Algoriphagus sp. Y33: one gene and its partner. The protein of the gene in region 1 interacts with the protein of each later gene in a pairwise test. Links are inferred from orthologs where the notes say so. Each region holds a gene or a part of one and is shown on either strand. Other genes may lie near its edges.

Evidence for each region. The genes of interacting proteins can lie anywhere in the genome.
Region 2: the proteins of ID165_RS21630 (region 1) and priA interact in binary tests that used the Escherichia coli proteins (3 or more experiments, as listed by UniProt). The link is inferred for Algoriphagus sp. Y33 from one-to-one orthologs.

What each region holds. Positions count from the first base shown.
Region 1 is NZ_CP061947.1:5,277,780-5,282,770, reverse strand. The notes cover bases 2,079-4,991. They hold ID165_RS21630 (single-stranded DNA-binding protein), read left to right. Parts: upstream 2,079-3,260; coding sequence 3,261-3,722; downstream 3,723-4,991. Other genes in these bases: gldE (gliding motility-associated protein GldE), read left to right, coding at 3,793-4,991; mutY (A/G-specific adenine glycosylase), read left to right, coding at 2,145-3,215. In the rest of the region: ID165_RS21650 (Rne/Rng family ribonuclease), read right to left, coding at 1-666; ID165_RS21645 (M48 family metallopeptidase), read right to left, coding at 845-1,672; ID165_RS21640 (HU family DNA-binding protein), read right to left, coding at 1,691-1,999. UniProt on the Escherichia coli protein: Plays an important role in DNA replication, recombination and repair. Binds to ssDNA and to an array of partner proteins to recruit them to their sites of action during DNA metabolism. Acts as a sliding platform that migrates on DNA via reptation.
Region 2 is NZ_CP061947.1:2,840,200-2,845,390, forward strand. What follows is about bases 722-3,834. They hold priA (primosomal protein N'), read left to right. Parts: upstream 722-1,074; coding sequence 1,075-3,594; downstream 3,595-3,834. Other genes in these bases: ID165_RS11550 (thioredoxin domain-containing protein), read left to right, coding at 722-1,069; ID165_RS11560 (AraC family transcriptional regulator), read left to right, coding at 3,795-3,834. Also shown: more of ID165_RS11550, read left to right, coding at 1-721; more of ID165_RS11560, read left to right, coding at 3,835-4,826; ID165_RS11565 (hypothetical protein), read right to left, coding at 4,868-5,191.

The sequences.
Region 1 (4,991 bases):
GGCTTTCATCAATTTTCCCATGCCCTCTTCCCAGTTGTTAAGGAGATTGCGCAGGTCTTTATCCAAGTCACTAACGGACTGACCTTCTGCCACTGTACGGATGATTACTCCGAAATTGGCCGGTTTGATGGAATTGATGAGTCTCAGGAGACGTTTTCTTTCCTCGTTGCTTCTGATCTTCTTGGATACGTTGACCGAATCCGAAAAGGGCACCAGCACAAGGTAGCGACCTGGCAGAGAGAGCTCACAGGATAGCCGAGGTCCCTTCGTAGAGATGGGTTCTTTGACGACCTGAACTAAAATCTGTTGATTTTTCGACAGTGGACCGGAGATTTTTCCAATCTTGTCGATTTCAGGCTCGTTCTCAAAACCCTTCAAATTGTAATTGCCATAGTTGTTGTTGCGCACCATTTTGGTGAACTTGGTCAGGCTGTTGAAATTTGCCCCGAGGTCCTGGTAATGAAGAAAGGCGTCTTTCTCATACCCTACGTCAATGAAGGCCGCATTGAGCCCATTGACGATTTTCCGAACCGTACCGAGATAAATATCCCCAACTTTAAACTGATTGTCCATTCCTTCGGAATGCAACTCAACCAGGCTCTTGTCTTGAAGAAGGGCAATTCGACTTCCGTTTTGAGCAGAATCGATTAACAATTCCGTACTCAAAATCTCGTCTTATTATGTAAATGAACGTGTACTCAAATGACAATAAGAAGAAGTGTATTACTTCTTCTTATGTCTGTTTTTTCTTAGTCTCTTCTTACGCTTGTGCGTAGCGATCTTATGTCTCTTTCTTTTCTTTCCGCAAGGCATAGTCTTTGGATTTAGTAGTGATATGAATAAATTATAGCTTGTCGAGATAGCTTTCGACACTTCCAAGAATCATTTCATCTTGCGTCATCGTTTTCACTTTCTCAAACTGAGCTTTCGCTTTGTTGTTTTGTTTGGCTTCGAAATAGCTCACGCCCAAGTAAAACTGCCCCTGAAGATTGTCCGGGTGATACTGGATCAATTCTTCAAATCGCTCAGTGGCGCGTTTGTACTGTCCTGATTGCATAGATAGTACGCCCATGTTGAACAACCCGTCTTCATTTTGCGGGTCCTGCTGCAAGATTTCTCTTAGCATCGTGATTCCCTGCATGGGATTGGACGAGGACACATAAGTCATCGCTATCTTAGTTTTCAAATCCAAGCGGGTGGGATCATTATCCAGCACCTGTGTTAAATACTTTCGGGTCTGTTCGGCAGTGTAAGCTACTTTCTCCGGATCCAGCGCAAAGCTAAATGCCTCATAGTAGGCATTTCCCGCTTTTTCGGCCAGATTCGTATCTGACTGCTGATCGGCCGCCAAACTTAAATAATATCCTGCACTATCGTACTTCCCAAGTTCCTGGTAAATCGCAGCAATCTCTTCCGTGGAAGAGTTCAGCTCTTCAATTGAAGAGTTCTCTGCGATCTGAAGTTTCAGCGTATTTATCTGTAACCTCTGATCAGGACTTAGCTCAGCCTCATGCATCGCTGCAGGATCAGCGGACGAAGTGGGAGCAGATGGATTTTCCTGAGAAACTCCATCTGCCTTACTGTCATTGTCCACCACCACACTAGGAAGTACATAAAGTCCACAGACTGCGATGACTCCTATTGCGATAAGTATGAGTTGAGATCTTTTCATGTCAAAAACCCTTCAGACTTAGTCTTGATGAGCTAGTTCCTTGATTTTTTTGCTGTTCTTAATCTTCTCTACAAACACCTTAGATGGCTTGAAAGCCGGGATATAGTGCTCGTCGATAACGATCGCTGTGTTTTTGGAGATGTTTCGGGCGATTTTTTTAGCTCTCTTCTTATTGATGAAGCTACCAAATCCTCTCACGTAGATGTTGTCTCCTTCGGACATTGAATCCTTCACTACTTTGAAGAACGCCTCAATGGCTTGTGTTACATCATCCTTCTGGATACCTGTTTTGTCCGAAATCTTAGTGATTACTTCTGCTTTAGTCACTGTAATATTAATTTAGAAATTACGAAATAAGCTTAACAACCTATTAACCAAGTGTTTTTGGGACTGCAAATGTAAGAGAACCATTGCAATTAAAAAACATATTCACAAAAATTAGCTTGATTTGTATCATTGACTATAATTGACTATGGGTTATAAAACCATTGAATATCAGGCTTTTTCGCATCAAATACTAGCTTGGTACAGAGAAAATCCAAGAGATTTACCATGGAGAGGAACACTTGATCCATATAAAATTTGGCTCTCAGAAATCATTCTTCAACAAACCCGGGTGGCCCAGGGATTACCTTATTATTATGCTTTTGTTGAGACTTACCCCACGGTAAAAAATCTCGCTCTTGCACCCGAAGAGGAAGTACTGAGGCTGTGGCAGGGCTTGGGATACTATAGTAGGGCAAGAAATCTTCATGCTTGCGCAAAAAGCATCTGGCATGATATGGACGGTGAGTTTCCAAAAACATACAATGACTTGCTGAAATTAAAAGGAGTCGGAAGCTACACTGCCTCGGCAATAGCAAGTTTTGCTTATAATGAGGCAAAAGCTGTAGTAGACGGCAATGTGTTCCGGGTGCTGGCACGATACTTTGGTATTGAAACCGATATAGCCAGTTCTAAAGCAAAGAAAGAATTCGAGGCTTTGGCCAATCAGCTTATACCTGTAGACAATCCGGGAGAATTCAATCAAGCGATGATGGATTTTGGTGCCAGGCTGTGCACACCCAAAAAACCGGACTGCTCCACATGTCCATTGAAAGACTCTTGTTTTGCTCTCCGAAACAATATGGTGTCTGATCTGCCCGTAAAAATCAATAAGGTAAAAATCAAAGAGCGGAATTTCCATTATTATGTCATTAAGTGTGGTGACAGATGGGTCTGGAAAAAGCGGACTTCGGGCGATATTTGGGAAGGGTTACACGACTTTCCTCAGGTAGAATCAAGTAATAACCTGTCTCCGGTAATGAATATTCCATCAACTTCTGAGGAAGAAATGGTACGTTTTCCCAAAAAATACAGACACATATTGTCCCACCAACGGTTAAATGCCGTTTTCTCTGAGGTAGAAATTAAAGAAGAAAATTCCGAAGAGCTTGAAAACTGGTGCGAAAACGAAGGGTTTATGCTGGTAGCAGAAGACAAGATCGAATACCTGGCAAAGCCAAAGTTAATAGTGAACTTTTTGAACGATCAAGGGATTTGACTAACTTCAAGTATTGGACTTTTTCAATCTTAAATTAAACTAGTTATGGCAGGAGTAAATAAAGTAATCCTAGTAGGAAATCTCGGCGCAGATCCGGAAGTAAAGTATCTGGAAGGCGACAATGCAGTAGCAAATGTAAGTTTGGCAACCACAGAAGCATACAAAAACCGAAACGGTGAAAGGGTAGAGCAAACGGAATGGCACGATCTGGAAATGTGGGGAGCACAGGCTAAAATAGCCGAGCAATACCTCAAAAAAGGTAGTCAGATTTACGTAGAAGGGAAAATCAAAACTGACAAATGGCAGGATGAGCAAGGTCAAAACCGCTATAGAACCAGAATCAGAGTACTAAGCTTTACTATGCTTGGCAGCAGACCCGACGGGGCGGGAGGCTCTGCACCTTCCCAGCAAGCATCCCAACAAAGGCCTACATCTGCGGCGCCTACTTCAACGCCTAAAGCACAAGAAATGGTTTCAGATACAGAAGATGATGATCTACCGTTTTAATATTCTATTCCCCTGGAAGCTATTTTCGGGGGAATGTTTTAATTTTGCATTAACCATTGCGGTTTAATACATGGACGATCCCTATCCGAGTTACCATTTGCTCGCTCAGATTAGCTCACCTTCGGTAAGCTATCTGATTCTAAATGGATTGCTTTTTATTCTTCTCTTAATAGGCTCTGCCTTAGTTTCCGGTTCAGAGGTAGCTTTTTTTTCCCTTACAAATGAAGACTTGGGAAATATCGACGAAGAAAACAGCCCCCGTGGGAAAAAAGTCATCAGCCTCGTAGAGGCACCGAAAAATCTTCTCAGCACTATCCTGATTCTCAATAATCTCATTAATATTGGAATAGTGACGTTAACGACCTTTGTGGCATGGTCTGTTTTTGGAAAAAATGCCACAGGAATAATAATAATCCTAGTTCAAACAATCGGAGTGACATTCGCTATCGTATTTTTTGGAGAGATTGTCCCTAAGGTTTATGCCAATAAAGCCAAGGTGGAATTCAGTCTTATCATGGCACCCAGCATTACCTTTTTTTCCACCATTCTTAGGCCTTTTTCTATGTTTTTGATGGCCTTCAGCAACCTTCTGGAGAAGCGGATCGAAAAGAAAGGCTATTCGCTTTCTGTAAATGAGTTAAATCAAGCCTTGGAATTGACTACGGAGGATGCCCCAAATGAGGAAAGAGAAATTTTACGGGGAATAGTAAACTTCGGCACTCTCACGGTGAAGCAAGTCATGCAAAGCCGAATGGATATTACTGCCGTGGATACCGACATGGACTTCCACGAGCTGATGGACAAAATTAACAAAAGCGGCTATTCCCGGATTCCGGTGTATGAAGAGACCATTGATAACATTCAAGGCATACTTTACATCAAAGATCTACTTCCTTTTATCGAGAGGGATGAAGATTTCGCCTGGAATGAACTGATCCGCAAAAGCTTCTTTGTGCCCGAAAACAAAAAAGTAGACACCTTATTAAAAGACTTCCAATTAAAAAGAGTCCACATGGCAATCGTCGTGGATGAATATGGAGGAACTTCGGGATTAGTCACGCTTGAAGACCTGATCGAGGAGATCATCGGCGAGATCAATGACGAATTTGACGACCATGACGACATCTTCTTCCAAGAGATTGACCCTGCTACTTTTATATTTGAAGGGAAAGTATCCTTGAACGATTTCTGCAAAAAGCTGGAACTAGACTCTCAACTATTTGAAGAAGTGAAGGGTGAAAGCGAATCCCTTGGTGGCTTGCTGCTGGA
Region 2 (5,191 bases), 2.4 Mb from region 1 along the record:
CATAGAAGGTAAGTTCTATGTATGGGAATATGAAGAACTGAAGAACTTGATTCCAGATGAACTGCCATGGCTCAGTAAACTTTATAATCTCAAATCTGATGGAAATTGGGAAGATGGGGTCAATATTTTATTTCAAACTTCAAGTGAAAAAGAAATCTCTGAAGAATTTGGGATGAGTGAGGATGAGTTGAAAAACAAGTTAAAAGGGGTAAAGAGTCAGCTTCTGGAAGTAAGAAACCAACGGATTTTCCCAGGAAAAGACGATAAAATACTGAGCGGTTGGAATGGTCTCATGAGTGCGGGATTGATTCAGGCTTATTATGCTACCGGCGACAAAAACATGCTAGATCTTGCTGTCAAAAACCTGAAATTCCTTCAGGAGAAATTACTGGTAAATGGTGTACTCCACCGTGCTTACAAAAATGGACAGGCTTATACGCCAGGCTTTCTGGAAGATTACGCAGCCGTGATCAAAGCTTCGTTAATGGCCTTTGAAGCCACAGGAGATGCACAATGGCTGGATTTTGCAAGACCCCTGACTGATTTTTGCATTACAGAGTTTTATGATGATACGGATGGGTTTTTCTATTTTAACAATCCAAATGCAGAAAAATTAATTGCAGATAAAAAGGAGCTTTTTGACAATGTGATTCCTGCTTCCAATTCTATGATGGCGCGAAACCTTCATCGGCTTTCGCTTTTCACCTACGAGGAAAAATACACTGAAATAGCCTCCAAAATGCTTGGTGGAATGAAAGAATTAATCCTAAGAGATCCCGGATTCCTAAGCAATTGGGCTTCCTTGTTTCTCGAAAAACTTGTCCCAACCGCAGAAATAGCAATAATCGGAGCAGGGGCAACAATGAAAGCCAGAGCATTTCAGCAGAATTACACGCCCAATATGATCTTGGCCTATTCAGAAAGTCCGACAGATAATGCCGCAATTCTTGCAGATAAGACACCCGATCCGACCGGAAATGCCTTAATTTATGTCTGTTTCGACCACGCCTGCCGCAAGCCTGTAAGGACACGCGAAGAAGCCGTTTCTCAACTCCCATATTTAGCCTAAGACTATTGGAAAGCCTGTTTGGAGATCAAGATTTATATCCTATCGATAGCGGAAATAATTTCGCAGATATCATTCTGCCTGTTCCGATTCCAAGGATGTTCACCTACAGCATCCCCCATTCCATGCTGGGGGAGATTAACCTAGGGGCTCGTGTGATCGTGCAGTTTGGCAAAAAAAAGGTGCTCACGGGGATCATTGGAAAAGTACATAATAAGCCTCCCCAAGCCTATCAGGCCAAACCCATTTTGGAAGTTTTGGATGAACAGCCCAGTGTCAATCCTCTTCAAATCCGGTTTTGGGTATGGATGGCTGAGTATTATTTCTGCCACATCGGGGAAGTCATGCATGCTGCACTTCCTTCAGGATTGAGATTGAGCAGCGAAAGCAAGGTGCAGCTCAATCCCAATTTTGACCGGGAAACAAGCAGCTATCCTCTGGATAATCGCGAGATCATGATCTTAGATGCATTGGAAGATAAACCTGAGCTTTCGTATGATGACTGTGAAAAGGTTCTTTCTATCAAAAGCATCCATCCAATCCTCAAAAGTTTGGTCAAAAAAGAAGCGATCCTGATTTTTGAAAAAGTACAGGAGAAATACGCCCCTAAAGTAGAAACCAGAATTCGTTTGACTCCCGGGATTTCCGGAAGCAAAGGTGCATTGCAGGAAGTTTTCGATAGCTTGTCCAAGAGAGCAAAGCAAGAATCTATTTTACTGAAATATTTGAGAGATGTCCCTTTCCTTCAAAAGCCTCAATCCAACGAAAAAGGTGTGGACAAAGCAACTCTGCTGGAAGAGGGAGATTCCGAGAGTTCGTTGAATACGCTTATCAAAAACGGGATTTTCGAAACCTTCAAAGTCGTGGTAAACAGACTTGCCGAAGAAGAACCGGAATCTGAGCCAGCCATTCTTTCCACCAGTCAACAATCAGCCTTCGAAGAAATAAAGCACCAATTCGAAAGTAAGCAATCTGTCTTACTACATGGGGTGACAGGCAGCGGAAAGACTGAAATTTACATTCAGATGATTCGGGAAGTGCTTGACAGCGGCTCACAGGTCTTACTGCTGCTGCCTGAGATCGCTCTTACCACCCAGATCGTCACACGGCTAAAGAAGGTCTTCGGAAGCCAAATGGGCGTTTACCATTCGAAGTATTCGGATAATGAACGTGTGGAAGTTTGGAATGGAGTCTTAAGTGGTAGATTTTCCTTTGTGGTTGGCGTTCGGTCCTCTATTTTCCTGCCTTTTGATAGCTTGGGGCTGATTATCGTAGATGAAGAACACGAATCCAGTTACAAGCAGTTTGATCCTGCACCAAGATTTCATGCCAGGGATTCTGCGATTATGCTTGCCTATTTTCATCAGGCGAGAACGCTTCTGGGCTCAGCTACGCCATCCTTCGAATCCTATTTCAATGCCAGTCAAGGCAAATATGGCTATGTGGAATTGACTCATCGCTTTGGTGATGCCAGCATGCCCAATTTTTTCTTGGCAGATTTGGCTGCGGATAAGCGAAAAAACCTACTCAAACTTGACACCACCCGAATTTTAAGAGAGAAGATTCAGGATGCACTGGCCAAGCAGGAACAGGTATTGATTTTTCAAAACCGCAGAGGTTATTCCCCTTATATCCAATGCGAGGATTGCGGTTGGACAGGCCAGTGTGTACAGTGCGACGTCAGCCTGACCTACCATCAGTTCTCCGAGGAACTTAGATGCCATTATTGTGGGTATAAGGAGAAAGTCCCCAGCTCCTGCCCCGCTTGCGGAAGTACCCAACTGACCACCATGGGTATGGGAACGGAGCGCATCGAAGAATCCCTGAGTTTGCTTTTTCCTGAGGCTAGAATCGGCAGAATGGACCTGGATACAACCAGAAATAAGCATGGCTACCAGCGCCTACTGGATGAATTTGGCTCCGGAAATCTGGATATTCTCGTTGGCACACAGATGATCACCAAAGGATTAGACTTCGGAAGAGTGACAGTAGTCGGAATTTGGGATGGAGACCGGATCCTGAATTTCCCGGACTTCCGTGCAGGAGAACGGGCTTATCAGCAAATCACGCAAGTGGCCGGACGTGCCGGAAGACGGGAAGTACAGGGTCAGGTAATCGTACAAACCAGAGATCCGGAAACGCAGATTTATTCCCAAGTCATCAAAGGTGACTATTTTGAGTTTTTCAACCATGAAATACATGAAAGGAAGAAGTTCTACTATCCGCCTTTTGTAAAATTGGTAAAGATCACAACCCGGCATGCAGATTATAGAGTCGCCGAAAAAGCAGCCCTAAATCTTCATCATGGCATGGCAGAGATTCCTATTAAGAAAATCGTACTCGGTCCGGAGAAAGGGATTATTGCCAGAATCAAGAATCAATACCAATTTGAGAGTTTGATCAAACTTGACCGGTCCGGAAATACCCCTGTGGTGTTTAAAGAACATCTCTGGAAAATCACGGAGGAATTGAAATCCAGACCCGAGTTTCGCTCTGTACGATTTGTAGTAGATGTGGATCCATCTTGATTGATGGCACTATTCCTCATGTTCCCTGAAATGAAACCGACACCGATGAAATGTTCGCCCTTTTCAGAAGCAAATGTCAGCACTCCAATCCCGACGTAGCATGCTGTGCCCAGATAAAGCCCTAATCAAATGCCATGCGATTGCCCCACATATAGAGGAGATAAACTTGGTCCTAAAAAAGTCTATATCTTGTCAAGATTATGAGAAAACTACATATCCATTCATTGCCACTTAAAGAGGTAATTACTGACATAGCCAATGGCTTAGGAACAAACTATAGTCATGATTGTGGAGAGTACACGGTTGATATTCCTGAACATTGGGGAAATGGAAGAATCAAAGGAATTAATTTTGAGGGGGGATTGGGGCTCTTGATTTACGAATGCATGTTTTACGAGGATGTTGAAATGAACTTTACCGTCAACCTAACGCATCCCCTGAAATTTCTATTCTGCCTGAATGGAAAACTGTCGCATCATTTCGAACAAGATGCGGAAAAACACTCCCTTCAGCGACATCAAAACATAATAGTGGCCAGTCAAGGCTATAATGGGCACGTCCTGCATTTCGAAAAAAATATTTCTACAGAAATCTATAGTCTGGAAATAGACCGTAAAATGTTTAGGGCAAAAATGTCCTGCGAATTGGAAAAGGCGAAACCGAGACTAAGGAAGGTTTTTGAGGACGAGAAAGCCATGCACTCCTTTTATCACAACTCACTATATAGTCTAGTCTTGGGAGAACTATTTGATGAAATGAAATCCCAGAATTATAGTCACTTCATCAAAAAACTATTCCTTGAAAGTCAATCTTATCGAATGCTTGTGCAACAACTTATTCAATATGATGATGATTATGAAGGCAATATGGATAAAAAAATACTTCGGAAATCGGAAGCCCATGCCATAAAGGAGGCCGTGGAGATAATGAAGTTGGAATTGAATACCATCACCTCACTTAATTCCATTATACAGAGAGTGGGGCTGAGCTCAAGAAAATTCCAAAATGGGTTTAGACATTTCTATGGGAAAAGTGCAAATGAGTACTTACAGTACTTGAGACTAAGCCTAGCAAAAGATCTGCTAATAAATACGGAAGATAGTTTGCAAGAAATCAAGGATAAGGTAGGGTTCAGCAGTCAAAGCTACTTTACTGAGATCTTCAAAAAACATTATCACGCTACCCCTTCCCACTACCGAAAGCAGCATAGAGAAAAAAACCACTCCACCTAGATTTTCGTCACTTAGCTAAAACCGGGCATTAAGCGAAAGGTCTACTTTATCCCATTTGTCTCCTGCAAGCGGATGTAGGCCAGCTTACATGCGTCTATAAAATCCCTCGCCCAAAAACTTCCCAGTATATCTCCATTACCAAGGACTTCATAAGTGAAGGATTGGCTCTTGGAAAAAGGCTCATTTTCTACAACATGGATCTCCAAAATCTGCAAATTGCTATTCATGCGGATCTTAAAAAGTTGTAAACCCTCTTCTTTCTGCCCGTATTCAGAGTCAAAGGGGATTTCCAGGTAGTTGAGCAGCATAGTTGCTTTACCCGAAGAATGATGTTCTATCCACTCCTCGCATTTCTTCTTAGAACT